3 regions of the Cedecea davisae genome follow, and region 2 is predicted to be linked to each of the others. Evidence: predicted binding sites of a transcription regulator. Region 2 holds the regulator's gene; each other region holds the start of a gene.
What was found. Region 2 encodes PhoB, which activates phosphate uptake and scavenging genes when phosphate is short. Its sites were predicted from a motif close to CTGTCATAAAACTGNCNNAT; they were not measured.

Region 1: the regulator PhoB is predicted to act here: its motif matches at 1,773-1,792, upstream of nudF (ADP-ribose diphosphatase).
Region 3: the regulator PhoB is predicted to act here: its motif matches at 3,341-3,360, upstream of uvrB (excinuclease ABC subunit UvrB).

What each region holds. Positions count from the first base shown of each region.
Region 1 is NZ_CP172054.1:489,305-499,387, forward strand. Features, by position in the region: gene ACG1VR_RS02815 (DUF1190 family protein) at 1-2, opposite strand, end outside; gene tolC (outer membrane channel protein TolC) at 172-1,653, opposite strand; gene nudF (ADP-ribose diphosphatase) at 1,865-2,497, shown strand; gene ACG1VR_RS02830 (DUF1249 family protein) at 2,500-2,925, shown strand; gene cpdA (3',5'-cyclic-AMP phosphodiesterase) at 3,010-3,837, shown strand; gene yqiA (esterase YqiA) at 3,837-4,412, shown strand; gene parE (DNA topoisomerase IV subunit B) at 4,458-6,350, shown strand; gene ACG1VR_RS02850 (fibronectin type III domain-containing protein) at 6,774-8,639, shown strand; gene ACG1VR_RS02855 (putative quinol monooxygenase) at 8,691-9,008, opposite strand; gene ACG1VR_RS02860 (NAD(P)H-dependent oxidoreductase) at 9,039-9,620, opposite strand; gene qseC (quorum sensing histidine kinase QseC) at 9,738-10,083, opposite strand, start outside.
Region 2 is NZ_CP172054.1:3,772,916-3,782,998, reverse strand. Features, by position in the region: gene aroL (shikimate kinase AroL) at 1-9, shown strand, start outside; gene ACG1VR_RS18100 (AroM family protein) at 301-978, shown strand; gene ppnP (pyrimidine/purine nucleoside phosphorylase) at 1,060-1,353, shown strand; gene rdgC (recombination-associated protein RdgC) at 1,400-2,311, opposite strand; gene mak (fructokinase) at 2,437-3,348, shown strand; gene sbcC (exonuclease subunit SbcC) at 3,411-6,566, opposite strand; gene sbcD (exonuclease subunit SbcD) at 6,563-7,780, opposite strand; gene phoB (phosphate response regulator transcription factor PhoB) at 7,980-8,669, shown strand; gene phoR (phosphate regulon sensor histidine kinase PhoR) at 8,692-9,999, shown strand.
Region 3 is NZ_CP172054.1:3,464,663-3,474,745, reverse strand. Features, by position in the region: gene bioC (malonyl-ACP O-methyltransferase BioC) at 1-460, shown strand, start outside; gene bioD (dethiobiotin synthase) at 453-1,136, shown strand; gene ACG1VR_RS16570 (hypothetical protein) at 1,313-1,573, shown strand; gene ACG1VR_RS16565 (AlpA family transcriptional regulator) at 1,588-2,106, shown strand; gene ACG1VR_RS16560 (ABC transporter ATP-binding protein) at 2,111-2,821, opposite strand; gene uvrB (excinuclease ABC subunit UvrB) at 3,613-5,628, shown strand; gene yvcK (uridine diphosphate-N-acetylglucosamine-binding protein YvcK) at 5,637-6,545, opposite strand; molybdenum cofactor riboswitch at 6,754-6,889, shown strand; gene moaA (GTP 3',8-cyclase MoaA) at 6,880-7,866, shown strand; gene moaB (molybdenum cofactor biosynthesis protein B) at 7,893-8,405, shown strand; gene moaC (cyclic pyranopterin monophosphate synthase MoaC) at 8,409-8,894, shown strand; gene moaD (molybdopterin synthase sulfur carrier subunit) at 8,887-9,132, shown strand; gene moaE (molybdopterin synthase catalytic subunit MoaE) at 9,134-9,586, shown strand; gene ACG1VR_RS16520 (Bax inhibitor-1/YccA family protein) at 9,677-10,083, shown strand, end outside.

The sequences.
Region 1 (10,083 bases), 1.7 Mb from region 2:
ATTGACTTAGTCCTGAGCCCAGTAGGTTTGGTGCTAAGGATAGGGGATGAATGGTCGAAATTGAAGCGATCAAGGCCTGTTGGCAGGGAATCTTTACGTTGCCTTACGTTCAGAGCGAAGGCAGAAAAAAAGGGGCGTGATTAGACGCCCCTTTTGTCGACATTCCGACGATTAATTAGCGAATGGGTTCGCTTTTTTACCGCTGGTTGCCGCCGCCGGTGTTGCGCGCGGAGCTTTGCTTGACGCTGCGGTTGTCGCAGAGTAACCGTCAGCGCGAGCATCCTGATCCGGGGTTTGTGGAGCAACGCTTTCGGCGGTAGTTGAAACTGGTTTGCCGAGTGCGCCGTTCAGAGCCACCAGATCCTGCTCGTTCAGCGTGCCGAGAGCGGATTTAATGTTCAACTGGTTAATCAGGTAGTTGTAACGTGCGCTGGAAAGCTGCTGCTTCGCGTTGTACAGCGTGGTGGTTGCATCCAGCACGTCCACGATAGTACGTGTACCCACCGAGTAACCCGCTTCCATCGCGTCCAGAGAGCTTTGGGCAGAAACCACGGCCTGTTTGTAGGCGTTAATGGTGCTGATGGACGCGTTCACGTTATTGAAGGAAGAGCGAACGGTCTGCACCACGCTGCGGTGCGCACTTTCAAGCTGCTCGCTGGCGCCAACAAAGTTGTACTGCGCCTGTTTCACCTTAGAGTTAACCTGGCCGCCCTGATACAGCGGCAGGGAGAAGCTCAGGCCTACTTTGTTCTGACCGTCATAGCTGTTGCCGTAACGGGTCTGGTCGCTGGTTTTAGAGCCGTTATAGCTGGTATTAGACACGCCGGTAGATGCGGTCAGGTTCAGCGTCGGCAGGTGGCCGTCTTCCGCCAGGCGAATCTGCTCGCGTGCCAGATCCTGGCTCAGGCGAGCCTGCAGCAGGCTGAGGTTGCGCTTCTCTGCTTCTTTCAGCAGGTTATTTACCGCATCCGGCTTGCTGGTTTTGAAACCGTCTACGTTCAGAGAGGCAAGGCTCAGGTAGTCGTTGCCGGTAACCTGACGCAGAGATTCAACGGCGTTGTCCAGGTTGTTACGCGCCGTCACTTCGTTGGCGAGCACGTTATCGTACTGCGCACGGGCGTTCTGCACGTCGGTAATGGCAACCAGGCCAACGTTAAAGCGCTGGGTGGTTTGATCAAGCTGGCGGTAAATCGCCTGTTTCTGAGCTTCGGTATAAGACAGTGCATCGATAGCGCTCAGAACATTAAAGTAGGCGGTGGCGGTACTCAGGATAAGCGCCTGCTGATCGGTCTGGAAGCTGACGTCCTGAATGCCAGCGCTTTTTTCCTGCAAAGTCAGCGCACGCCATTTCGACATATCGAAAATGGTTTGCGTCAGTTGCAGAGTCGCGCTGGTGGCATTGGAGTTAACGCCGTTTGAATCGCGGTAACCGCTGCCGTAGCCATAGTCTGCACCCAGACCAAGCTGTGGTAATAATGGACCGCGTGTTTCATTGATTTTTTCGAATGCGGCGTCACGGTCAGCGGCGGATTTACGCAGGTCCGGGTTGCTGGTGCGGGCCTGTTGGTAAACCTGCAACAGGTTTTCTGCCTGGCTCATGGCGCTGAAACCCGTTAGGCTCAGACCGATAAGAATGGGGAGCAGTTTCTTCATTTGCATTCCTTGTTGTGAAGCAGAATTATTTTGTTAACGCCGACAGGAGTCGAAAATGATTGCCGATTCTACAGATTCCGCCAGCCGGGCAGGTTGGCGTAAAGTGCCATCTACCTTAATTTTCACCAATCTACCACATCAAAATTGAAAGGGCAGTCGTGCGGGGTTGAAATCGCCCGGCCAGCGCCCATTTGCCATCAGGACATCATCTATGAATAAGTCAGTAAAGCCGACGGTGACTTTCGCCAAAAAGGATGTAGAAATTATTGCACGGGAAACGCTTTATCGCGGTTTTTTTTCGCTCGATCTTTATCGTTTTCGTCATCGCCTGTTTAACGGCGAAATGAGCGGGGAAGTTAAGCGAGAAATTTTTGAGCGCGGGCACGCGGCGGTGCTGCTACCCTATGACCCTGTGCGTGATGAAGTGGTGCTGGTTGAGCAGATTCGCATTGCCGCTTATGACTCCAGTGAAAGCCCGTGGCTGCTGGAAATGATAGCCGGAATGATTGAAGAAGGCGAAAGCGTTGAAGATGTCGCGCGCCGCGAGGCAGTAGAAGAAGCTGGCCTGGTTGTTGGCCGCACAAAGCCGGTGCTGAGTTATTTAGCAAGCCCCGGCGGCACCAGTGAAAGACTGTCTATTTTAGTTGGTGAAGTGGACGCCAGCCTGGCCGAAGGCATTCACGGCCTGGCGGAAGAAAACGAAGATATTCGTGTTCATGTGGTAAGCCGGGAGCAGGCCTACCAGTGTGTAGAAGAGGGGAGCATCGACAACGCAGCGTCGGTCATCGCTTTGCAATGGCTGCAACTGCATTATGAGCAATTAAGAAAAGAGTGGAATCACTGATTATGAAGCGCTATACCCCTGACTTCCCTGAAATGATGCGTTTGTGCGAAACCAACTTCGCACAACTGCGCCGCTTACTGCCGCAAAATGACGCAGCGGGCGAGACGGTAACGTATCAGGTTAATAGCGCCAGATATCGCTTAACTATATCAGAATCAACTCGTTACACTACGCTTGTGGAAATTGAGCAAACGCACCCAAGCGTTAGCTACTGGAGCCTGCCGTCTATGTCGGTCAGGTTGTATCATGATGCGATGGTGGCGGAAGTGTGTTCAAGCCAGCAGATCTTTCGCTTCAAAGCACGCTATGATTATCCGAATAAAAAGTTGCATCAACGCGACGAAAAGCATCAAATTAACCAGTTTCTTGCTGATTGGCTGCGCTACTGTTTAGCGCATGGAGCAATGGCGGTTCCGGTTTATACCTAGTTTTTTGGGGAGTAAGACGGCTAACGGCACAACGCCCTGAATAATGGATGGTATGTAAGTGTGCGTGAAACCTAAGGACACCATTTGGAAAGCCTGTTAACCCTTCCTGTGGCCGATGGGGGCCGGATCAGGATACTGCAAATAACCGATACTCATCTGTTCGCCGGAAAAGACGAAACGCTGCTGGGTATTAATACCTGGAAAAGCTACCAGGCGGTGATTGCCGCTATTCTTGCCGAACAGCATGCCTGTGACCTGGTGGTTGCAACCGGTGATTTAGCGCAGGATCATAGCGCGGAGGCCTACCAGCACTTTGCTGAGGGCATCTCCAGATTTTCTGCGCCCTGCGTTTGGCTTCCAGGAAATCACGATTTCCAACCTGCCATGTTCAGCGCGCTTCTGGAAGCGGGTATTTCTCCTGCCAAACGCGTGCATATTGGCGAGCACTGGCAAATTCTGCTGCTGGACAGTCAGGTCTTTGGCGTCCCGCACGGAGAGCTGAGTGATTATCAGCTGGAATGGCTGGAGCGCCAGCTTGCCGCTGCCCCGGAACGCCACACGCTGCTTCTGCTTCACCATCATCCGCTTCCGGCTGGTTGCAGCTGGCTCGATCAGCACAGCCTGCGCAACGCCGCCGCGCTGGATGCCGCACTTAAGGCCTGGCCGCAGGTTAAAACCCTGCTCTGCGGGCATATTCACCAGGAGCTGGATCTCGACTGGAACGGCCGCAGAATGCTGGCCACGCCTTCTACCTGCGTCCAGTTCAAGCCGCACTGCGCTAACTTTACCCTCGATACCATCGAACCGGGCTGGCGCTGGCTGGATCTCTATCCGGACGGGAGCCTGACGACCGAAGTGTGCCGCTTGCAGGGCTGCAAATTTAACCCGGATACGGCTTCCGAGGGTTATTGATGTCAGCTCTACTGTATTTACACGGGTTTAATAGCTCTCCGGCATCTGCAAAGGCGACCCGGATGCAGGCATGGCTTGCACAGCATCACCCGGAAATTGAGATGATCATTCCGCAATTGCCGCCCTATCCTGCGGATGCTACCGAGCTTCTTGAGTCGCTGGTGCTGGAGCGTGGTGGCGAGCAGCTTGGTATTGTCGGCTCCTCGCTTGGCGGCTACTACGCCACCTGGCTGTCGCAGTGTTTCACCCTGCCGGCGGTGGTGGTAAATCCTGCCGTTCGCCCGTTCGAGCTGCTGGTTGATTATCTTGGCAAAAACGAGAACCCCTACACCGGGCAGCAATATGTGCTAGAGTCACGCCATATTTACGATCTAAAAGTCATGCAGATTGACCCGCTGGAAGCGCCGGATCTTATCTGGCTGCTGCAACAGACGGGCGACGAGGTGCTTGATTACCGCCAGGCCGTAGCTTACTACGCGCTCTGCCGCCAGACGGTGGAACCCGGCGGCAATCACGCCTTTACGGGCTTCGAAGATTATTTCACACAGATTGTCGACTTCCTCGGCTTGAGCTGAGGCCAGCCGGCCGATTTCCTGTTTCGCTATCTGAATGAATAAACCATGACGCAATCCTATAATGCCGATGATATAGAGGTGCTCACCGGGCTTGAGCCAGTTCGCCGCCGCCCGGGAATGTACACCGACACCACTCGTCCTAACCATTTGGGTCAGGAAGTCATTGATAACAGCGTCGATGAGGCGCTGGCTGGCCACGCCAAGCGCGTGGATGTCATCCTGCACGCCGACCAGTCTCTGGAAGTTATCGATGACGGGCGAGGAATGCCTGTTGATATCCATTCCGAAGAAAAAGTCCCGGCAATTGAGCTGATCCTTTGCCGCCTGCACGCTGGCGGTAAGTTCTCGAATAAAAACTACCAGTTCTCCGGCGGCCTTCACGGCGTGGGGATTTCGGTGGTTAACGCCCTTTCCAAACGCGTTGAAGTGACCGTGCGCCGCGACGCACAGGTTTACAGCATCGCTTTTGAAAATGGCGACAAGGTGCAGGATCTGGAAGTGATCGGCACCTGCGGCAAACGTAATACCGGCACCAGCGTTCACTTCTGGCCGGACGAAAGCTTCTTCGACAGCCCGCGTTTCTCCGTTTCTCGCCTCAGCCACCTGCTGAAGGCTAAAGCCGTGCTGTGCCCGGGCGTGGAGATAACCTTCACCGACAAAGTCAACAATACCGAACAGCGCTGGTGCTATGAAGATGGCCTGAAGGATTACCTGTGCGAAGCGGTTGACGGCCTGATTACGCTGCCAGAAGCCCCGTTTATCGGCAACTTTTCCGGCGATACCGAAGCGGTAGACTGGGCGCTGCTGTGGCTGCCCGAAGGCGGCGAGCTGCTGACCGAAAGCTATGTAAACCTGATCCCAACTATGCAGGGCGGGACGCACGTTAACGGCCTGCGCCAGGGCCTGCTGGATGCGATGCGTGAATTTTGCGAGTACCGCAATATTCTGCCGCGCGGCGTGAAGCTCTCCGCCGAAGATATCTGGGAACGCTGCGCTTATGTGCTGTCGGTAAAAATGCAGGATCCTCAGTTTGCCGGGCAAACCAAAGAACGTCTCTCTTCTCGTCAGTGCGCCGCATTTGTTTCCGGCGTGGTAAAAGATGCCTTTAGCCTCTGGCTGAACCAAAACGTGCAGGCGGCCGAACAGCTTGCCGAACTGGCTATTTCGAGCGCCCAGCGCCGTATGCGCGCCGCTAAGAAAGTGGTTCGCAAAAAGTTAACCAGCGGCCCGGCTTTACCGGGGAAACTGGCCGACTGTAGCGCGCAGGATCTGAGCCGCACCGAGCTGTTCCTGGTAGAAGGGGACTCGGCGGGCGGCTCGGCCAAGCAGGCTCGCGATCGCGAATATCAGGCAATCATGCCGCTGAAAGGTAAGATCCTGAATACCTGGGAAGTCTCTTCCGACGAAGTGCTTGCCTCGCAGGAGGTTCACGACATCTCGGTGGCTATCGGGATCGATCCTGACAGCGAAGATCTTAGCCAGCTGCGTTATGGCAAGGTTTGCATTCTTGCGGATGCGGACTCGGATGGTCTGCATATTGCCACGCTGCTGTGCGCGCTGTTTGTACGCCACTTCCGCTCCCTGGTTAAGGGCGGGCACGTTTATGTCGCGATGCCGCCGCTCTACCGTATCGACCTCGGCAAGGAGGTTTATTACGCCCTGGACGAAGAAGAGAAGGCGGGCGTGCTGGAGCAGCTTAAGCGTAAGAAGGGCAAGCCGAACGTACAGCGCTTTAAAGGGCTGGGCGAGATGAACCCGCTTCAGCTGCGTGAAACCACGCTGGATCCGAACACTCGCCGCCTGGTGCAGCTAACCATCAGCGATGAAGACGACCAGCGCACGCTGGCAACCATGGATATGCTGCTGGCCAAAAAGCGCTCCGAAGACCGCCGTAACTGGCTACAGGAGAAGGGCGATATGGCGGATATAGAAGCTTAACGCTACCCTCGTTCGCTAAAAGGGATGGCTCAGGCCATCCTTTTTTATTTCGGCCTTCACGCCTCGATTTTTTCATGAGTAAAGAAGCCATCTCCGCTATTAATTATAATGATCTTAGTCATTCAATCGGGTGATTTTTTCATTGTCCAGACGAGTGTCATATTTATTGTATGATGTTTTTTTGCTGTTTGAATATACGTTCTATTATACATAAATAATAATATTCTTTCTTATCAATACACTATAATTTTTATTTTTAGTTTTTTATTATATGAATATAGGATATCTAATGTTTATATAAATATATGATGTGGCATATTCCTTTTTTCGTTAAATTAATATTTATTGCGAGCTTTAATTTTAAAATAGTGTCTATGCTGGTGGTGCTCGCCAATATTAACTTAACTTTCGATGAGGTTTATTATGGCTATTCGTAGTGTAGATATATTGTTTACTCCTGAATGGGATGTGTATGGGCAGTGGTATTCAGTTCTGTCAATTGTTATGAAAAATAACACCGGGAAAGCGCTGGAAGATCCCGAAATAAAAATTGAACTCGGGCAGGCTGCAACAGGTACACAGGATGTCGGGTATGTTTTTGAACAGGATGGTAAGTTCCTCACCGGTAACCTTGCGCCCAATTTATTGCCGGTAGAAGCGGGTGGTTCAGTGACTTTTAAAATCGGCCTGAATTTTAGCAGTGGGTTTGATGGTTCTTTCCCCGCTAATTATTGGGTAGACGGCGTGCTGGCTGAAGGTGGTTGCGGCAGCGGTGAGTTAGATGATGAGCCACCAACCCAGCCAAAATCCTTGAAAGAGACCAGCGTGACGGATACGACTATTGGCATTGCCTGGGATGCTTCAACCGACAATGTGGGTGTGGATCATTATGTAGTACATTATTCATCAGGTTCTGCCGATCATCAGCAGACAGTATCAAATACCCAGGCTTTGTTATCAGACCTGAAACCTGAGACATCGTATAAAATATATGTAGTCGCGGTGGATAAGGCTGGGAATAAATCAACAAAATCTTCTGAGATTAGTGTAAAAACGAAATCCAAAGTGGTTGATAATGAGCCACCAACAGTTCCCACGAATTTACGAACTGAAAATGTCAGTTCAACAAGTGTGGCATTGAAATGGAATCCTTCGAAGGATAATGTGGCGGTTGCGGGTTATACCGTGCAGTACACGGAAAAAGGTGGGCAGGCGAAAACGCTTGATAGCGATACAAACTCAGTAACGATTAGCGGATTAAAACCGGAAACGACTTACTCTATTAAAGTCCTTGCCTATGATGGCAGCAATAATAAATCTGCGTACAGCAATGCCTTAAATGTCACAACAGCAGAGGGTGGGAATGCAACGGTTCCTTATGCGCCGTATGTCGATGTTACGCTCTTTGCTAACTGGAATAGCACTCTTCCATCAATAAATACTGATTTTGTGAAAGATGCGCTGGCGTTAGGCGTTAAGAAATTCCACCTTGCATTCGTGGTTTATGACAGAACAACGGAGGATATCGTATGGGGTACGAGTTACTTCCCTCTCAGCAGTATTAAAAATACCGTTGATCTCATTAATGAGGGCGATGCCGAGGCTATTTTTGCATTTGGTGGAGCCAGCGGATTAGATCCTTCGGTTGAGCTGTCAGTCAGCGATCTGACAAAACTGTATGTCGATATCGCGAAGACATATGGCGTTCGTCATATTGATTTCGATTTTGAAACATACGGATTATACGATTACAGCGTAGCGTTCCCGGCTGCTATCGCAGCTAAAAAACAAGTGCCAGATTTAAACTTTAGTCTGACGCTGCCCGTGATGCCAAGTGGCCTGGTGGCTGAAGGGTTAACGATGATTAAAGATGCGAAAAACCGTGGTCTTGATGTCAGCGTGCAAATTATGGCGATGGATTACGGACAGAGTAATTCTGATATGGGTAATGCCGCCGTTCAGGCCGCAATCAGCACGAAAGATCAGCTGGCGAAAATCTACCCCGAGAAATCTGAGGCGGAGCTTTTCTCTCTGATCGGCGTAACGCCTATGCTGGGCCGCAACGATACCGCGCCTGAAACCTTCTTCCTTACGGATATCCCGACATTAACAGACTTTGCCAAAACAAACGGTATTGCGCTGATTGGTGCCTGGAGCCTGGCTCGAGACTTCCCTGCCGGGATGGACAGCCACGGCAACTCGCATAGCGAGCTGTCAACCTGCGCGCAGGAGCCAAACCAAACTGAGGAATATGAATTCCTGACAACCTTCCTTAAAAACCTGTCATAACTAAAAAACCCCATCTCTTCAGGAGGTGGGGTTTCTTCTCTCTGCGGCGTGTTACTTAACGGCTTCTTCAAGAATGCGGATATGAACTTCCAGCACGTCGTCTTTCACGCGGGCGCTGTGCTCCTTCATGTGCGTGGTCTGGAGGTGGGCTTCCAGATGCGCGATGGTTTCCCATTTCTCCAGCATGAAGATGGAATCCGGTGCGGTGGTCTGGAACGCTACCTGAGCGTTATGGTCCACCAGCGGCGCATAGCCGTGGCAACCTTCTTCCTGCAGCACGGTCGGAATAATCTTCTCAAATGCCGCGATGGTCGCCTGGCGATGATGTGAACCAGGACGAGTGCGAATTTCAGCAATCACTGTCAGCATGACTAACTCCTTATGTTATCCGGCCAACAGTTAAGCAAAAATCTCTGCCAGATGCTTGCGATATTCTGCGACATAATGTGGCACGTCTGGCTGTTTGATAACGTCGTTAGCGATAAAGGTCGGTAGACCTTCCATTCCCAGGAACTGGTTAGCTTTGTGGAACGGCAGGTAAACGCCGTCTACGCCAACGCCGTGGAAGAACTGATCTTTGTCGGTGAAAGCTTCCATCGGTGCGTTCCACGTCAGGGACAGCATGTAGGTTTTCCCCTGAATCAGGCCGCCGGAACCATATTTTTTTGAGGCGTCTGAACGAGTACGGCCGTCGCTGGCGTACAGAGAACCGTGGCCTTCGGTAAATACATCATCGATATATTTTTTCACGGTCCATGGAGCACCCATCCACCAGCCCGGCATTTGCCAAATCACGGTGTCGGCCCACAGGAATTTCTCAACTTCTGCTTTAACGTCGTATTCGCCGTCGGCGCGGGTCACCTGAACATCATGTCCGAGGTCGCGCAAATAGGTTTCCGCGACTTCAGTCATGGTGTCGTTAAGCTGGCCGTTTGAGTGGCCGAATTTTTTACCGCCGTTGATAATCAGTATGTTGCTCATCGTTAGCCCTTAAATAATTACGTTTGCCAATCATTATAATGAGAGTGGCGTCACGAAAAAATGGCTAAAATGTGCAAAGACTTTTGCTATTTGCGCAAAAATCGACACCGGAAAGCCTTAAGACCAGCTCAGCAGTACCCTGAATCCACCGTCCTGCGCATTGCCAAAGGCGGCATTCATGCCGTGCAGGGCGGCGATACGCTTAACGATGGACAATCCAAGACCGCTGCCGTTTTTTAACTGGCCCGGCGGGCGGAAGAAGCGCTGACCGAGCGACGCAAGGTGTTCCGGGCTAACGCCCGGCCCGTTATCGATAATCTCCAGCGAATTGCCCCGTAAAATAACCTGCACAATGCTGCCCGGAGGGCTGTAGCGCACCGCATTATCCAGAATATTGCGCAACATTAAGCCCAGCAGCAGCGGCTGCCCGCGGTGAATAACCGGCTCATTCTGCATCTTCAGC
Region 2 (10,083 bases):
GCCAGTTAGCCTATACTTAATGCAAATCCCCACCCAAAAGACCGACAGTAAGTGGGGTTATCTTGCTCTTGTCCCTGCTGAAATGCGCTTCGCTTTTCGATAGACAGAGCTTTTATCTGTTTAATTTCTTTAAAATATATTCAGTTAAAAATGTTACCAAGTGGTTGATGATTTGTTAAGGGTTCTGGCGGTATGCTGCGCGATGACGAGCAAAAAACCACGACCCCGGCGAGTTGTCTCATTAAGGATGTGTATCGGCGCAATGGAGAGGGCAGATTCTGAGTAATTGCGGAGCGAAGCATGAGACCAACTGTAGCCATTCTCACTATCGGCAGCGTGTCCGTAAGTGAAGTCCTTCCCTTCCTGACCGAACATATTTCTGAGCAACAAATTACCCACGTTAGCCTGCTGGGCGAGTTGTCTCGCGAAGAGGTTCAGCGGCTTTATTCACCCGCGCCGGGAGAAGCGTCTCTGCTGACGCTACTGGCGGATAACACTCTTACCCACGTCGGCCGCGACAAAATCTCCATCGCCATGCAGGGCATCATCGAGCAGCTGGATAACCAGGGCTACGAAGTCATTCTGTTAATGAGCACCATGCCTCTACTCGGATTAAGCGCTCGTAACGCCATTTTGCTGGAGCCGGACAGGATAATCCCGCCGCTGGTCGCCTCGATTGTTGATGGCCACCAGGTGGGGATTATTTTGCCGATGCCCGAGTTGATTAAGTTTCAGGAGCAGAAGTGGCGCAAGCTAAGCAACCCGCCGCACTACGCCCTGGCTAACCCAATCCACGGCGGCGACGAAGAGCTGCTGGAGGCGGGGCGCAAACTGATGGCGGAAGGGGCGAATGTTCTGGTGCTGGACTGCCTCGGGTTCCACCAAAAACACCGCGATTTACTGCAAAAGCAGCTCGATGTCCCGGTGTTATTGTCCAACGTGCTGGTGGCCAGGCTGGCGGCAGAACTGCTTACCTGAGAGGATTTAACAATTTACGTGACAGGCCCGAGAGTTCACCTCTATAGTGGATTTTTCACTATATCGATAAAGGGCCAGTCCATGCTTCAGAGTAATGAATACTTCTCCGGTAAAGTAAAATCCATTGGTTTTACCAGCAGCAGCACCGGCCGTGCCAGCGTTGGCGTGATGGCGGAGGGGGAGTACACCTTCGGGACCGCTCAGCCGGAAGAGATGACCGTGGTTAGCGGGGCATTGCACGTCCTGCTGCCGGGAGAAACAGAGTGGAAAACCTACGCGGCGGGTGAAGTGTTTAACGTGCCTGGACACAGCGAGTTCCACCTGCAGGTTGCAGAGCCGACCTCTTATCTTTGCCGTTATCTGGCCGATAAATAATTGCGTTTTTTCCCCTCTCTGCGCGTCGCCAGAGAGGGGAAAAGCATTAACGCTGTGCTTCGCCGCCCAGCGCTTCTACCAGGTTGTTGATAAGCGCGGCTAATTCGCCGGTCATCAAAATAAAGTCGGCGTCAAAACGTCCGCCAAAATCTTCCCGCTCGATATCGTCGTTCTGCTCGCGCAGCGTGTCGGCAAACTTCAGGCGTTTAATCGAACCGTCGTCTGCCAGCACAAACTGAATGCGTTCATGCCAGTCCAGCGCCAGTTTGGTGACCACTTTGCCGGTTTCAATATGCGCGGCGATTTCGTCACACACCAGCTCCTGCTGCTTGCAGCGGATCACGCCGCCGCCTTCGAGAATCGCTTTCAGCTCGGCTTCGTCCATCAGCGCGAAACCGGCCGGCACATCCCCAGAACGCACCCATTCGGTCAGCGTCAGCTCGATTGGATTTTCCAGAGCCAGCGGAACCACCGGCAGCGAACCCAGGCTTTTACGCAGCAGGGCGAGAGTATCTTCGGCTTTTTTCGCGCTGGCGCAGTCGACCATAATCAGGCCGTTTACCGTGTCTATCCACATCATTGTCTGGCTGAAGCGGCTGAAAGCGCGAGGCAGCAGGGAGTGCAGCACTTCGTCTTTCAGGGAGTCTTTCTCGGTCTTTTTCAGCTTACGTGCCTGCTCCGCTTCGAGCTTATTGATTTTGGCTTCCAGAGCCTGTTTGATAACCGGAGCCGGCAGAATTTTTTCTTCTTTACGGGCGCAAATCACAATCTGGCCGTTGGCAACATGGGTTAATGCATCGCTGTTCGAGCCCATCGGCGACACCCAGCCGGTTTTTGCCATGTCCTGGCTGCCGCAAGGGGTGAAGGTGAAGGCGGCTAACTGTTTTTCCATTGCATCCGCCGTCAGCGTGATGTCACGGCTTAGACGGTAAACCATTAAATTTTTAAACCACAGCATGATTCTGTCCCAGATTGTCAGTTAAACGCAGCGGGCATGATAACGAATTGACGGCCTCGTTTCATCGCATTTGCTTAGATGCCATTCTATACTATTGATAATTATCACCAAATGAGGAAGTTCATGTGCGCATAGGTATCGATCTCGGTGGTACAAAAACAGAAGTAATCGCGCTGGCAGATGACGGAAAGCAGCTCTACCGCCACCGGCTGCCAACGCCTAAAAATGACTACCAGGCCACCCTCAAAAACATCGTTGAGCTGGTGCGGCTGGCGGAAGAAGCAACGGGCGAGACCGGTACGGTTGGGCTGGGTATTCCGGGGTCAATCTCCCCTTATACCCGGGTAGTGAAAAACGCGAACTCGACCTGGCTTAACGGCCAGCCGTTCGACAAAGATCTCAGCAGCGCGCTCAAGCGCGAAGTCCGGCTGGCAAATGACGCCAACTGCCTTGCGGTATCAGAAGCTATCGATGGCGCGGCCGCCGGGGCGCAGATTGTGTTTGCGGTGATAATCGGCACCGGCTGTGGCGCAGGGATTGCCATCAACGGCCACAGCCTGATTGGCGGCAACGGCACGGCGGGAGAGTGGGGCCACAATCCTCTGCCATGGATGGATGAGGATGAGCTGCGTTTTCGCGCTGAAGTGCCGTGCTATTGCGGCAAGCAGGGCTGTATTGAAACCTTTATCTCCGGCACCGGGTTTGGCACGGACTACCAGCGCCTGAGCGGGAAAACGCTGAAGGGCAATGAGATTATCAACCTGGCTGAACAGCAGGATCCGCTGGCCGAGCTGGCCCTGAGCCGCTATGAAACGCGGTTGGCTAAATCTCTGGCGCATATTGTTAATATTCTCGACCCGGATGTGATTGTGCTGGGCGGCGGGATGAGCAATGTGGAGCGTTTGTATCGCACCGTGCCGCAGCTGATTAAGCCCTGGGTATTTGGCGGCGAGTGCGAAACGCCGATTCGCAAAGCCGTGCACGGTGATTCCAGCGGCGTTCGGGGCGCGGCGTGGCTTTGGCCGTTAGAGAAGTAAATCGCACCCCTCATCCTCCAGGAGGGTGAGGGGGAGATGTTCGTTATTCCCAGGGTAAAAGGTCAATCTACCGCGAAAACCTTATCCAGCCGGCTCACGCCCAGCCCGTTAATTTTCTTCACTTTAATCTGCACCGGAATACGTTCCTTCATCGCCTCAACGTGGCTGATTACGCCGATGGTTTTCCCGCTGGCGTTCAGGGTGTCCAGCGCGTCGAGCGCGGTATCCAGCGTCTGCGCGTCCAGAGTGCCAAAGCCTTCATCAAGGAACAGCGAGTCGATGCGGGTTTTGTGGCTTACCAGGTCGGAAAGCGCCAGCGCCAGCGCCAGGCTCACCAGGAAGCTTTCGCCGCCGGACAGCGTGCGGGTGTCGCGCACCGCGTCGGCCTGCCAGGTGTCCATAACCTGTAGCTCCAGCGCTTCGCTGTCTTTACGCTGCAACAGGTAGCGGCCGTGCAGGCGATTAAGCTGGTTGTTTGCCAGCCAGACCAGGTTATCCAGCGTCAGTCCCTGGGCAAATTTACGGAATTTATCGCCTTCTCTGGAGCCGACCAGGGCGTTGAGATAGCCCCAGTCCTCCGCCTGAGCCTCGCACTCTTTGATCTCCTGCATCAGCGCCTGCTGGCGCGAGCGGTTCTCTTTGTCGTGGCTTTGCTGCTGCTTTATTTGCCCCTGCTGAGAGGCGTTTTCACGCAGCCGGTGGGCCAGATCTGCAATTTGAGCCTCAAGAACGCTGATGTCTGCTTCTTCGCCGAGTGTTTCCGGGCGTGACGTCAGGTGCTGGGCCAGCGCCGTTTCGGCCTGCTCAAGCAGCGTCGTTTGCTGCTGCTGCTGACGCTCCAGCTGCTGTTTGTGCTGCTCAAGCTCGAGCCGGACGTTTTCTTCCATCAGGGCGCAATGGAACTCTTCTTCGTCGCTGAACTGGCTGGCTGCCAGCGCGGCGCTGAACTGCTCCTGGGCCTCGCGGGCCGCGGCTTCGCTCTGCTGTAGCTGCTGCGCCAGAGACTGACGCTGGCCTTCCAGCAGGTTGCATTCATTGTGCAGAGTCTGCCAGTTTTGCAGCGCGGCCTGGTGCTCAGACTCGGCAAGCATCGCGGGGGCCGAGCCATCGTCCTGAAGGGTTGAAAGCAGCATTTCAAGGGTGGAAAGCTGCTGGCGGAGCTGCGGCAGTTTATCCTGCTGCTGTTGCCACTGTTGGGACTCCTGCTGGCGGGCATCCAGCCAGCTTTGCTCTTCGCCCGGCTGCGGACGCGCAAGGCCAACCTGCTCCAGCGCCGCCTGAAGCGAAGCGTTCCGGGCGTTAAACTCGGCGCTCATCTTTTGGAGCTGTTCGCTGTCTCGCTGGTATTGCGCTTCGAGCGCCTGGCGCTCTGCGAGCTGGCGCAGCTGCTGTTCACGCAGCTCCTGCTCTTCCAGCCACTGGTTCAGATCGTCTTGTGGCGTTAAGGCTATGCTCAGCCCGGCGCATTGCTGCTGCCAGCGGGCCGAGAGTGAGTCTGCCTCTTCCTGTAGCGCCGCGCCTTCATGAACTCGTTTTTCGCGCTGCTGGCGCTGGGTTTCAAGTTGGCCCTTGAGGGCGAAACCCTGCTCGGCGAGCGCGGCGACTTCAAGCTTCAGGGCGGCCAGGCGCCGCTGGTTTTCTCCCGGCTCCAGCGCCTTATAGGCCTCAACGGCCGGGTGCTGAGTTGAACCGCACAGCGGGCAGGGGGCGTCCTTTTGCAACTGAGCACGTTCGGCCTCAAGGCTATGGATCCGTTTTTCCTGCTCGACGACTTTTTCCAGATCGGCTTCATGCTGGCGTTTATCTTTGTACTGCTGGCGTTTTTGCCCAAGCTCGACATCACAAGCGGCAATTTGCTTATCCAGCTCCTCCAGATCCCGCACCAGCCCTGATTTGCGTTTTTCCACAGTGGCAAACTGAGGTTGCAGGGCTGCCAGCTGTTGGCGACCAGGCCTGGCGGCCATTAGCTGCTGTAAATGAGTGCTTACTTCGTCCGGCGTTAACGCCAGATTTATCTCCGGCAGTGCCTGTAATTTTTGCTGGCTACTCCGCAGCGCCTGCTGCAGATCGCCAAGTTGCTTTTCATCCCGCTGCAGCTGGCCAAAGGCCATGCGCCAGCCCGCAAGTTCGGCGCTCCAGAGGCGATAGCTATCGTGGGCAGAGAGCCAGTTCTGAACCTGCTGAGCCTCCGCCTGAAGTTTTTCAGCCTGAACGGCCGCCAGCAGCCGGGTTTGCTGGCGATGCACCGAGGCGTGGCGTAAGCGTGCATTCACACTTTCCGCCGCTTCGGCATTTTGCTTCAGCGCCTGCTGCTTTTCCTGGAGACGCTGCCAGTGCGGGCGCAGCTTTTCGGCAGGCAGCGCACGAGCCAATTTGTCCAGCTGCGGGGCGGCATCCAGCAGAGCCTGATTAGCGGTATTCAGCCCCAGCCGCTTTTGTTCTTTATCGGTAGTCAGCTTGCCCAGCTGGCTCAGCCAGTCCCGATGCTGCTGGCGCAACTGCTGCTCGGTGCCCAGCGTTTGTTCTTCAAGAGTGAGCGCCTGCAAACTTGCCGTGAGCTGCTGTTGCTGCTCTTCGCTGAGCAGGGCAACGCCCGCCGCCTGAGCCAGCAAATTTTCCAGCCGAATTTTGATTTGCTTGTGGTTTTCAAATACCGCAGCGGAGACGGTGCCGTAGATTTCTGTGCCGGTCAGCTCTTCGAGCAGCGAGGCGCGGTCGTTGGCATCGGCATTTAAAAATGCCGCGAATTGCCCCTGAGAGAGCATCATCGAACGGGTAAAACGGTCGTAATCCAGCCCGGTTAGCGAGGCAACAAGGTCGAGCTTGTCTTTGATTTTGTCCGCAAGAATTTTGCCGTCGCTGATTTGGGCCAGCTCCACGCGCGGCGCCTGAAGGTTGCCGTTTGCCGCATTCCGTGCGCGGTTCTGGCTCCAGAAAGCGCGGTAGCCAACGCCCTTAACCTCAAACTCCACCTCGGCCAGGCACTCGGCGGTGTCTCTGGTCATCAGGTCGTTCTGCGACTGCGATACGCTGCTCAGGCGCGGCGTTTTGTGGTAGAGCGCAAGACAGATGGCGTCCAGCAGCGTGGTTTTGCCCGCTCCGGTCGGGCCGGTAATGGCAAATAGTCCGTTGCTGGCGAAGGGTTCCCGAGTGAAATCAATCTTCCACTCGCCCTTGAGGGAGTTAATATTTTTTAAACGCAGGCTAAGAATTTTCATGCCTGTTCCTCCTGCTGGTGCAGGTCCGAGAGCGTTTGGGCAAACAGCGTTCTCAGCCTGGCGGCGCGTTCTTCGGTAGTTTCTTCCTGGCTAAGGCGGCGCTCAAATACCTCTTCAACGGTCAGCTCGCTTAGCGTCTCTTTATGCTGGCTGGCGATGACCCGCTCGCGCTGTTCGCGGCTGCGGCGCAACAGCACAACTTCTACCGGCAGGGTGTCGGTTAAAGCCTGAACCTGACGCTGCATATCGTGAAGATATTCATCGGTGGCGATTTCGATATCCAGCCAGACTTTTGGCTCGGCAGGGGCATTACGCCACTGCTCAAGCTGCTGTTCTATCTCCCTTAGCGAACCTTTTATCACCGCTAACGGCTGGCTGACCGGGACTTCAAGGGCTTCGACGCCCGCAAGCTGGCCGCCGCTGAATTCAACCAGAAATACGCTTTTAGCTTTGCCCGTTTCGTCGAAGCTGAGTGCAATCGGGGAGCCGCTGTAGCGGATATGTTCGCTGCCGCCAATCTTCTGCGCCCGGTGGATGTGGCCCAGCGCGATATAGTCAGCCGGAGGAAAGTGCTGCGCCGGGAAGGCGTCCAGGGTGCCGATGTAAATGTCTCTCACCGCATCGGATTTGGTTACGCCAACCGTGGTGAGATGCCCGGTGGCAATAATCGGCAGCGGACGGTCGCCGCGTAATGCGACGGCGGCGTCGTAGCACTGCTGGTAGTGCTCGCTAATTGCTTCCATTAATGAGCGCTGCTTCTCATGGCCGGAAAGCCCGGCCTGGCTGCTTTGAATATCGCGCGGGCGCAGAAACGGGATTGGGCACAAAATAGCGCCGGGCGTGCCGTCTTTGTTATTCAGCACCAGCGCCTGCTCTTCCTGGCGATGCCGGGCGCTGGCGATAACGCGAGTATTCAGGCAGGCGAGCAGCTCGCGCGACTCGTTAAGCGTGGCGACGGAGTCGTGGTTGCCCGCCAGCACAACAAGCTGGCAGCCGCTGGCCTGCAACTGCACCACAAAACGGTTATAGATTTCACGGGCGTAGCTCGGCGGCGAGCCGGTATCAAAAATGTCACCCGCTACAATTATGGCATCCACCTGATGTTCGGCCGCCGCGTTAAGCAGCCAGTCAAGAAAGGCCTGGTGTTCAGAAGCCCGGCTTTTGGTATAGAAATTTTGGCCGAGGTGCCAGTCTGATGTGTGGAGAATGCGCATAACCTGTCCCATGGCAAAGAGGCGAGTTTCCGATTATAAGCTATTGAGCCGCCAGCGTAACCGTGCGCGAAACTCAGCGGCTGTCATAATTCAAAAAGGTGAAATATCGGACGGTCATCTTTTTCATAAATCTGTCACAAATCTGACGCATACTGGCGCACAATTAATAAGAGATGGTCTCTTTTCAACAGGGTAAATCATGGCGAGACGCATTTTAGTCGTAGAAGATGAAGCTCCGATTCGTGAAATGGTGAGCTTTGTGCTCGAGCAAAATGGCTTCCAGTCGGTAGAGGCGGAAGATTATGACAGCGCGGTTAACCTGCTGATTGAACCTTTCCCCGACCTGATCCTGCTGGACTGGATGCTGCCGGGCGGTTCGGGTATCCAGTTTATTAAGCACCTTAAGCGTGAAGCGCTGACCCGCGAAATCCCGGTGATGATGCTAACCGCGCGCGGAGAAGAAGAAGATCGCGTTCGCGGGCTTGAAGTCGGGGCCGACGATTACATCACCAAACCGTTCTCGCCAAAGGAACTGGTGGCGCGTATTAAAGCGGTAATGCGCCGTATTTCGCCGATGGCGGTGGAAGAGGTGATTGAGATGCAGGGGCTGAGCCTTGACCCGTCCTCGCATCGGGTAATGACCGGTGAAGACCCGCTGGATATGGGGCCAACCGAGTTTAAGCTGTTACACTTCTTTATGACCCACCCGGAGCGCGTTTACAGCCGTGAACAGCTGCTTAATAACGTGTGGGGAACCAACGTTTACGTTGAAGATCGCACCGTAGACGTGCATATTCGCCGCCTGCGTAAAGCGCTGGAAACAAGTGGTCATGACAAAATGGTGCAAACGGTTCGCGGCACGGGTTATCGTTTTTCAACCCGCTTTTAAAATGCTTACAGGAGCGTGACGCGTGCTGGAACGGCTGTCATGGAAAAGGCTGGTACTGGAGCTGATGCTCTGTTGTTTACCGGCGGCTATTCTTGGATTGATCTTTGGCCATCTGCCGTGGTTTTTACTGGCGGCAGTAACCTCCCTGCTGAGCTGGCATTTCTGGAATCTCCTTCGTCTGTCCTGGTGGCTGTGGGTTGACCGCAGCATGACTCCGCCTCCGGGCCGGGGAAGCTGGGAGCCTCTGCTTTACGGGCTGCATCAAATGCAGCTGCGTAACAAAAAGCGCCGTAAAGAGCTGGGTAATCTGATCAAGCGCTTCCGTAGCGGGGCCGAATCGTTGCCCGATGCGGTGGTGCTGACCACGGAAGAGGGCTCTATTTTTTGGTGTAATGGCCTGGCCCAGCAGCTGCTTGGGCTGCGCTGGCCGGACGATAACGGCCAAAACATCCTTAACCTTCTGCGTTATCCCGAATTCACACAGTATGTGGCGAATCAGCAGTTTAATCGCCCGCTGACGCTGGTGATGAATAATGGCCGCCACCTTGAGTTCCGCCTGATGCCGTATGCCGACGGGCAGTGGCTGATGGTGGCGCGTGATGTGACGCAAATGCATCAGCTTGAAGGCGCCAGGCGTAACTTCTTCGCCAACGTCAGCCATGAGCTGCGCACCCCGCTAACCGTGTTACAGGGTTATCTGGAGATGATGCAGGATCAGGCGCTGGAAGGCCCGCTGAGGGATAAAGCATTACATACGATGCGAGAGCAAACGTCGCGCATGGAAGGGCTGGTTCGACAACTGCTGACCTTGTCGAGAATTGAAGCGGCACCGGCGCTGTCGATGAATGAAAAAATCGACGTTCCGCTGATGCTGCGCGTTGTTGAACGCGAGGCGCAGACCCTGAGCCAGCAGAAGCAAACGCTCACTTTTAACGTTGAGCCTGGGCTACAGGTTTACGGCAATGAAGAGCAGTTGCGCAGCGCCATTTCCAACCTGGTGTATAACGCCGTGAACCATACTCCGGAGGGGACGCACATTACCGTGACCTGGCGGCGTCAGCCGCACGGCGTGGCGTTTAGCGTTAAGGATACCGGGCCGGGGATTTCAGCGGAGCACCTTCCTCGCCTTACCGAACGTTTTTATCGGGTGGATAAAGCCCGTTCCCGGCAGACGGGCGGCAGCGGGCTTGGGCTGGCGATTGTGAAGCACGCCCTTAGCCACCACGACGCGCGTCTGGAGATTGAAAGTAAACCGGGGCAGGGATCGACATTTTCGTTTGTGTTGCCGGAGCGGTTAATCGCCCAGGATCCTGCGGCAGTTGCACATTAATTCACCGCAACCGTCAAGCTCTGTTTCCACAGGCCAGTTTACTGGCCTTTTTTGTTGGTTTTTTCTCCACTCGTTAAGCGTTAA
Region 3 (10,083 bases), 310 kb from region 2:
GCCGTCAGAGACGGTGGATCTGGCCTGGAGCAACCTCGCCGTGCAGTGGTGTAGCAGCCTCCATCAGGGCCTGGCCGAGCTTTATCGGGTGACTAAACCCGGCGGCAGCGTAGCTTTTACTACTCTGGCGAGCGGCTCATTGCCTGAATTGCAACAGGCCTGGCTGGGAGTGGACGAGCGGCCGCATGCCAATAAGTTTTTATCCGTTGCCGAAGTCGAGCATGCCTGTAGCCCGTGGCGAACAGCATTAACGAGCCGAACGATAAGCCAAACGTTTCCAGACGTAATGAGCGCCATGCGCTCGCTCAAGGGCGTTGGCGCGACGCACCTGCATGACGGCAGAAAAAATACGCTAATGACCCGCGGGCAGCTTCAACGCCTGAGTGAGGCATGGCCGCAGCACGAAGGGCAGTATGCCCTTAGCTGGCAGATAATTTTTGGAGTAATAGAACGTGATTAAAAAATGGTTTGTCACCGGAACCGATACTGAAGTAGGTAAAACCGTTGCCAGCTGCGCGCTTCTTCAGGCGGCAACCGCCGCAGGATACCGCTCGGTGGGCTATAAGCCAGTTGCATCAGGCAGCGAAATGACGCCTGAAGGGATCCGCAACAGTGATGCACTCGCGCTCCAGCGCAACAGTTCGGTGCTGGTTCCCTATCCGCAGATTAATCCTCTGGCATTCATCGAACCGACTTCACCGCACATTGTTAGCGCCGAAGAGCAGCGGCCTATCACTTTTTCCGCCATGTCCGAAGGGCTGGAGAACCTGACGACTAAGGCCGACTGGGTTCTGGTAGAGGGAGCGGGAGGCTGGCTCACGCCGCTGTCTGAAACCACAACCTTTGCGCAATGGGTGGCTACAGAGCAATTGCCGGTGATTCTCGTCGTCGGCGTGAAGCTCGGCTGCATTAATCACGCGCTGTTGACCGCACACGCCGTGCAGTCTGCTGGTTTAACGCTGGCTGGCTGGGTTGCCAACGGCGTACAACCCGCGGGTAAACGGCATGCGGAATATATGGTGACGCTAAAACAGCGGCTGGCGGCTCCGCTACTGGGAGAAATTCCGTGGCAACCACAAATTAGCGAAGAAACGCCGCTGGGTCACTATATCGACCTCTCCGTGATTGCGGTCTGACTCGCATCATTTCCGCAAAAAAAGTAAGGCTCGCTGCCCGGCTTCGGGCCTTCTTCCACTTTTGAACTTCCCCGAAAAACAAACCTTCTTCCAAAACGATAGGGAGCGTAGAGTATTTCATCGTTAGAGTTGTCACTGGACAACCATTGTGAGATGCTTATTTAGCCGGAGGGAATATGGCAAGAAGAAAGCACCCGGTAAAAGATATAGAAGCGGCATTATGCTATGCCGAATTTCAGGGATGGCGGGTTAAACAAGGCGGATCGCACTGCTGGGGCAAGCTTCTATGCCCGTGGAACGATAAGACGTGCCGCTGCGGCGAGTTTTGCATCAGCTGCGTGTGGAGTACTCCACGAAGCGAGGGAAATCACGCCAGGCAAATCCGTAGGGTAGTGGACGGGTGTGCAAATACTACATCCCAAAATGTGCTGCACTAAAAGGAGAGCTAAACATGGCGGAATATACCTTCACGTTGATTTTCAGCCTGCCGAATAACCAGAAGGATCCGGAACAGTGGGTTGCCGCGCTGGGCGCCGGTGGCTGCGATGACGCGCTTATCGGCATTGGCGTTACCGGGCGTGTAGCGTTGAACTTCATTCGCGAGGCGGCAAATGCCGAAGAAGCGCTGGTTAGCGCAATACAGGACGTATTAAGAGCCGTTCCTGGGGCAACCTTAGTTGAAGCCGCGCCGGACCTGGTTGGCCTGACGGATGTGGCCGAGCTGCTGGGATTCACTCGGCAGTACATCCGCAAAGTTATGGTAACGCGAGAAGCTTTTCCGCTGCCGGTACACGACGGTAAAACAGCGCTCTGGAATCTGGAAACCGTACTGCGCTGGATGCGAGCCAATCGGGTAATGGCGGTGCCTGCGCCGCTGCTGGAAATTGCAGTCGTCACCCGCCAGTGCAATCTGCGCCGTGCGCTGGGCGCGCTTAATCCGGCATTTCAACACCAACTGGATAATCTTTAGCGCTTCACGGCTCCAGCCAGTCGGAGACAAGCCTGTCATCAAGCTGTGCGACATCGCCCTGAGCAACATTCCTGCCCTTATGCAGCAGGCAGAACTTGTCCGCAACCCGGCGAATAAACGGCAGCCGCTGTTCGACCAGCAAAATAGTCAGCCCAAAATCGTGATTTAAGCGGCGGATAAGGTTGACCATTTCATTGATAAACCTCTGGCCACTGCCGAGCGTGGGCTCGTCCAGAATCAGCAATTTAGGCTGCAGGACAAGGGCCCGTGCCAGCGCCAGCTGCTGGCGCGTATCAACCTGTAGTTCACCGCTCCTGACCTGCCGCAGGCCGTATAGCTCGGGGAACAGATCATAGATAAGCGGGGGAATAACGCCAGGAGCCTGCTGGCCTGCCATCATGGCGATTTGTAGGTTCTCTTCGACGGTGAGCTGGGAAAAAATACGCCGATCCTGCGGTACATACCCGATACCCAGGGCAGTACGTCCTTCGACAGGTTTGTCCAGCATGTTTTCGGGCGGGTGGCCAGCCTCCTGCCACAGCATGCTTCCGCTCTGCACGGGTAAATAACCCGCAATGCAGTTTACCAGCGTGGTTTTTCCCTGCCCGGGGGCGCCAAGCACGCAGGTGCATTCACCCGGAGCCAGCTCAAGGTCGAGGTTCCATAATATATGATTGTCGCCGTAGAACTGATTCACTGCGCGAAGGCTCAGCATTGTTTATCTCCTTGCTCGGGTGGAGGACTCCCCCATCAGAATTCTGCAATTAGCTTGCCAGCAAGGCGATAAAGCCTGAAAAAATCCCCAATTCCAGGATAAAACGCAGAATTTAGATCCTCACAATGCCGTGCCTGGGTATTTTTTGCCGGTTCGCTGCACCCGGCGAGTGCTTAAAAAGTGCAAGTTTGGTGCAACAAAAAGCGTTTTAACCTCAGGATATATCTTGATTTCGGGATCTGGCTCAAAGCTGCGGGGTATAGCGAAATCGAATGAATAAAAGCAAAAAAATTAGCGAAATTTTTTTTTCACCCCTGGCACAGAAAAGATATGGGTTTTTCCGAGCGGCTAGCTAAAAGGGCTTGCCGCAGTTATCCACCATTCCTGTGGATAACCTTGTGCATTAGAGTTAGAAAACTTGACGAAAGCTAGAGCGGGCGCGGCCTGCGACCAAATTGGCGTTAAACCGGTCTTTGTGAAATATTTATTTAGATTCAATACGTTGAATAAAATCAACTGCTGCAATAAAAGTGTCAAACATCGAGGCCGTCATCTCCTTACCTCCCTTGACAAATGTTAAAAGGCGAAAAAATTTGGGGATAACCCTCAGTCACTGGAGATTTATCTGGCGAAGGGGGAAATTGTGGGCGGACTAAGCGGTTAAAATCATTGGCTGGCAGGCTTAGTAAAAATGAGAACTGGTGTTTTATACAGTTTTTCACTGGAAAAAATCGCGTTGCCGGGTAAAATTACACTCCGGCCCGCTCGTTTCTTCATCAGGTAGCCCGTTCATGAGTAAAGCGTTCAAACTTAATTCTGCATTTAAACCTTCAGGCGACCAGCCTGAGGCCATTAGTCGCCTGAAAGAAGGGCTGGAAGATGGCCTGGCGCACCAGACGCTGCTTGGCGTTACGGGTTCCGGTAAAACCTTCACCGTCGCAAACGTTATTGCTGACTTGCAGCGTCCAACAATGGTGCTGGCGCCTAATAAAACGCTGGCTGCTCAGCTGTACGGCGAGATGAAAGAGTTTTTCCCGGACAATGCGGTTGAGTTTTTTGTCTCTTACTACGACTACTACCAGCCGGAAGCGTACGTCCCCAGCTCCGATACTTTTATCGAGAAAGATGCTTCGGTGAACGAACATATCGAGCAGATGCGCCTGTCTGCCACTAAAGCGCTGCTCGAACGCCGGGACGTGATTGTGGTGGCTTCGGTTTCGGCAATTTACGGTCTGGGCGATCCGGATCTCTATTTGAAGATGATGCTGCACCTGACGAAGGGCATGATAATCGATCAGAGAGCGATCCTTCGCCGCCTCACCGAACTGCAATACACGCGCAACGATCAGGCTTTCCAGCGCGGTACTTTCCGCGTGCGGGGAGAGGTGGTCGATATCTTCCCGGCAGAGTCAGATGACCTGGCGCTGCGCGTTGAATTATTTGATGAGGAAGTTGAAAGGCTGTCTTTGTTCGATCCGCTGACGGGCCAAATTTCCCAAACCATCCAGCGCTTTACCATCTATCCAAAGTCGCATTACGTTACCCCGCGAGAGCGTATCGTGCAGGCGATGGAAGACATTAAAGTTGAGCTGGCCGACCGCCGTAAGGTGCTGCTGGCCGACAATAAACTGCTGGAAGAACAGCGTATTGCCCAGCGTACCCAGTTCGATCTCGAGATGATGAACGAGCTGGGTTACTGCTCTGGGATTGAAAACTACTCCCGCTATCTTTCCGGGCGCGGGCCTGGCGAGCCGCCGCCGACGTTGTTTGACTATCTCCCGGCGGACGGGCTGCTGGTGGTGGATGAGTCCCACGTGACCATTCCACAAATCGGCGGTATGTATCGCGGTGACCGCGCGCGTAAAGAGACGCTGGTGGAATATGGCTTCCGCCTGCCGTCGGCGCTGGATAACCGCCCGCTGAAGTTTGAAGAATTCGAGGCACTCGCGCCGCAAACCATTTATGTTTCTGCAACGCCCGGCAACTACGAGCTGGATAAATCCGGCAGTGAAATTGTCGATCAGGTGGTGCGTCCTACAGGGCTGCTGGATCCGATTATTGAAGTGCGTCCGGTGGCGACTCAGGTTGACGATCTGCTGTCGGAAATCCGCAAGCGCGTTGCCATCAACGAGCGCGTGCTGGTTACCACGCTCACCAAACGCATGGCGGAAGATCTTACCGAATATCTGGAAGAGCACGGCGAGCGCGTGCGCTATCTGCACTCGGATATCGACACCGTCGAACGCATGGAAATAATCCGCGATCTGCGTCTCGGCGAGTTTGACGTGCTGGTAGGGATCAACCTGCTGCGAGAAGGCCTGGATATGCCGGAAGTCTCGCTGGTGGCGATTCTCGATGCCGATAAAGAGGGTTTCCTGCGTTCCGAGCGTTCGCTGATCCAGACGATTGGCCGCGCCGCGCGTAACGTTAACGGTAAAGCCATTCTCTACGGCGATAAAATTACCGCCTCGATGGAGAAGGCCATTGGCGAGACCGAGCGCCGCCGCGAGAAACAGCAGCGCTACAACGAAGAGCACGGCATTACGCCGCAGGGCCTGAATAAACGCGTGGTGGACGTGCTGAAGCTTGGCGAAGGCATGGCTAAAACTAAAGGCAGGATGAAGACCAAAGCGCGCAGCGTGATTGAAGATGATGAAATCGTCCTGACGCCGAAAGCGCTCCAGCAGAAAATTCATCAGCTGGAAGCGAAAATGCTGGAGCATGCGCAAAATCTGGAGTTTGAGGAGGCGGCGCAGATTCGCGACCAGCTTCATCAGCTGCGAGAGTTGTTTATCGCCGCTTCCTGATACTCCGTTTAGCCGAGCTGCTGTAAGGCCTGTTCCAGCGCGGCCCGCAGCAGCTTCCGGTCATGGCGATATTTAATATCGCTGGCTTCCAGCGGCTGCTGGATAACCACTCTTCCTGTCACTTCGCTGGTGTCAACCTGCGGCCCAACGACCACGGCGTCCACTACGCGCTTGCCGATGTGTTGTTCCATCAGCTCAAGCTTCTGGCGTAGAGACAGGCTTGCGGCGGCCGGGCTTAGCTCTTTACCCAGATTGCCGATATACACCATTGGCGCAGGCGTGCGGCGCAGCGCCTGATCCATCTCTTCAAGCAGCAGGATAGGCATCAGGCTGGTGTAAAAACTGCCGGGGCCGATGAGAATTAAGTCCGCTTCCGCAATAGCCTCCAGCGCCTCTCGCGTGGCGGGTGCCTTGGGGTAGACGGCCAGATCCTGAGGTGGATTGATAAGCTGATCGATGCTCACTTCGCCGTAAACCGCGTTGCCCTGATCGTCAGTCGCCATCAAATCGACCGGAAGCTCGGACATTGGGATCAACTGAGCATCTACTTTAAGCAGATTTCGAATTAAATTTATAGCCTCAAGAGGGCGCACGCTTAGGTGATCCAGAGCCTTCAACATCAGGTTTCCGAGGTTATGCCCTGAAAGCTCACCATTCCCGCCAAAACGGTACTCAAACATGGTTGAGGCGACGCTGGGTTCGGTAATTAACTGATTCAGACAGTTACGCATGTCGCCCCAGGCAATGCCGCCTTCCGAGCGCCGAATGCGTCCAGTTGAGCCGCCATTATCGGTGGTGGTGACGATGCCGGTTAAACGTGAACCCAGAGAGGAAAGCGAGGACATTACGCGGCCCAGCCCGTGGCCGCCGCCTAGCGCGACAACCCGATCAAGATCCGCAAGCGTGCGATTACGCATAGATAAGATAATCCTTAAGAGGCATATACCGGCTTAAGGTAGCGTAAAAGTGCCTAAAAGACGATTCTCGCTCCGGGGATGATGATGTATATCAAAGTAAAAGTTACCTTTTTAAGTATTCTGTTGCGAAATTGAACAAACAACTCGTTATGCATGGATTTATATAGCGAAAACTGATATGGCGTGAACCGCTATGTCGCGCTACTATCCGAGTAACACACACTCAAGCCATGGTACCTAAGTCGCAAGATAGGGGGCCCTGGCCGCGGCCCATGAGGTCGCCAGGGTGCAGGAAGAAATGACTGCATCTCCCGTATTTGGAAAGGTGTATTCAGTGTCCCAGCTTACCGATGCTTTTGCGCGTAAGTTCTATTACTTACGTTTATCCATTACCGACGTCTGCAACTTTCGCTGCAGTTATTGCCTGCCTGACGGCTACAAGCCGCACGGCGTAGCCAATAAAAGCTTCCTCAACGTCGATGAAATCCGCCGCGTGACCCGGGCATTTTCCGCTCTGGGCACCGAAAAAGTGCGTCTCACCGGCGGGGAACCCTCCCTTCGCCGCGACTTCACCGAAATTATCGCCGCAGTGCGTGAAAACGCCTCTATCCGCCAACTGGCGGTGACCACCAACGGCTACCGTCTGGCCCGGGATATCAACGCCTGGCGTGACGCTGGCCTGACTGCGGTTAACGTCAGCGTCGATAGCCTGGACGCCCGCCAGTTCCACGCCATAACCGGCCAGGATAAATTCCGCCAGGTGATGGAGGGCATTGATGCCGCTTTTAGCGCCGGGTTTGAGCGGGTGAAGGTGAATACCGTGCTGATGCGCGATGTAAATCATCACCAGCTGGAAACGTTTCTGGCATGGATCAAACCGCGTCCTATTCAGCTGCGCTTTATTGAGCTTATGGAAACCGGCGACGGCGGCGAGTTGTTCCGCAAGCACCATATCTCAGGCAAAACCATCCGCGATCAGCTTCTGGCCCGCGGCTGGGTGCATCAACTGCGCCAGCGCAGCGACGGCCCCGCTCAGGTGTTCTGCCATCCCGATTATGCCGGGGAGATTGGCCTCATCATGCCTTACGAGAGCGATTTCTGTGCCAGCTGTAATCGGCTACGCGTCTCGTCTATCGGCAACCTGCATCTTTGCCTGTTCGGCGAGCAGGGCATTGCGCTACGCGACTTGCTCTCAGGGGATGAACAGCAGGCCGAGCTGGAAGGGCGAATTTCTTCCGCGCTGGCGATGAAAAAGCAGACCCATTTCCTGCATGACGGTAATACCGGCATCACTCAGAATCTGTCGTATATCGGCGGCTAACACGCCAGCCCACAAGGAGAATACCGATGAGTCAGGTAAGCCAGGAGTTTATCGCGGCACGTATTGCTATTTTGACGGTATCCAGCCGTCGTGGTGAAGAGGACGACACCTCGGGGCACTATCTGCGCGAAGCGGCAACCGAAGCCGGACATCAGGTCGTGGATAAAGCTATCGTTAAAGAAAATCGCTACGCCATTCGCGCCGAAGTATCCCGGTGGATTGCCGATGAGCAAGTTCAGGTGGTGCTGGTTAACGGCGGCACCGGTTTTACCGACGGCGACCAGGTGCCCGAGGCGTTGCTCCCGCTGTTTGACCGTGAAGTTGAAGGGTTTGGGGAGCTGTTCCGCATGCTGTCGTTCGAAGAGATAGGCACCTCTACGCTGCAATCTCGCGCCGTAGCGGGTATGGCGAACAAAACGCTGATTTTTGCCATGCCCGGCTCGACCAAAGCCTGCCGCACCGCGTGGGAAAATATTATTCAGGCGCAGCTGGATGCCCGCCAGCGTCCTTGCAATTTCCATCCACATCTTAAGAAATAAGTTATGTCGCAATTAACCCATATTAACGCCGCCGGAGAGGCGCACATGGTGGATGTTTCCGCCAAGGCCGAAACGGTGCGGGAAGCCCGCGCGGAAGCTTTTGTCACCATGCTCCCTCAAACGCTGGCGATGATTATCGAAGGCAGCCATCACAAAGGCGATGTCTTTGCGACGGCGCGTATCGCAGGTATTCAGGCCGCCAAACGGACCTGGGAGCTTATCCCGCTGTGCCACCCGCTCATGCTCAGTAAAGTTGAGCTGAAGCTGGAGGCTCAGCCGGAGCATAACCGCGTGCGCATTGAGTCCCTGTGCCGGTTGACCGGTAAAACCGGCGTTGAGATGGAAGCCCTGACGGCGGCCTCGGTAGCGGCGCTAACCATTTATGACATGTGCAAAGCGGTGCAAAAAGATATGGTGATTGGCCCGGTTCGCCTGCTGGCAAAAAGCGGCGGGAAATCCGGAGATTTCAGGGTGGATGACGATGCTTAACGTACTGTTTTTTGCCCAGGTTCGCGAGCTGGTTGGCTGCGATAGCGTGGCGGTTGATGCAGTCTATAGCGATGTAGAACAGCTGCGCGCGGCGCTGGCCGCGAAAGGGAGCCGCTGGGAGCTGGCGCTGGAGTCCGGCAAATTGCTGGCTGCGGTGAACCAGACGCTGGTGAGTTTTGACCATCCGCTGGCCGAAGGCGATGAAGTCGCTTTCTTCCCGCCGGTAACCGGAGGATAAAATGGACAGCACGCGCATAGTCGTTGGCCGCGAGAATTTTAACGTCGGGGAAGAGTACCAGTGGCTTTCCCAATGTGACGAAGACGGTGCGGTAGTCACATTCACCGGCAAGGTCCGCAATCATAACCTCGGGGACAGCGTCAGCGCCCTTACGCTGGAGCATTACCCGGGGATGACGGAGAAAGCGCTGGAAGAAATCGTCGTCGAAGCCAGAAGCCGCTGGCCGCTACAGCGGGTTACGGTTATTCACCGCATCGGCGAACTGTGGCCCGGCGATGAGATAGTTTTTGTCGGCGTGACCGGGGCGCACCGCAGCTCGGCCTTTGATGCGGCGCAGTTTATTATGGATTACCTGAAAACCCGTGCGCCATTCTGGAAACGGGAAGCCACGCAGCAGGGCGACCGCTGGGTAGAAGCAAGAGACAGCGATAAGCAGGCGGCTAAACGCTGGTAGGGTGCGCGGCTGCCGGGATGTGTTAATCTTAAAGCGAGTGAGCTAAACAGCTCGCGTCAGAAGCTTAATTTACCATACAGAGGAAGCATCATGGACCGATTCCCGCGTCCCAATGAGACTATCGTGCAGCGTGCCAATACCGGCCTCCAGACCTTTATGGCGCAAGTCTACGGCTGGATGACCTGCGGCCTGCTGCTTACCGCATTTATCGCCTGGTATGCGGCGAACACTCCGGCAGTGATGGAGTTCGTTTTCTCCAGCAAAATTACTTTCTTTGGCCTGATTATCGCTCAGCTGGCGCTGGTGTTTGTCATTTCCGGCATGGTAAACAGACTTAGCGCAGGCGTTGCTACCACGCTGTTTATGCTCTATTCGGCGCTTACCGGCCTGACAATGGCGAGCATTTTCCTGGTGTATACCTATTCGTCCATTGCCAGCACCTTCGTGGTTGCCGGCGGGATGTTCGGCGCGATGAGCCTGTATGGTTACACCACGAA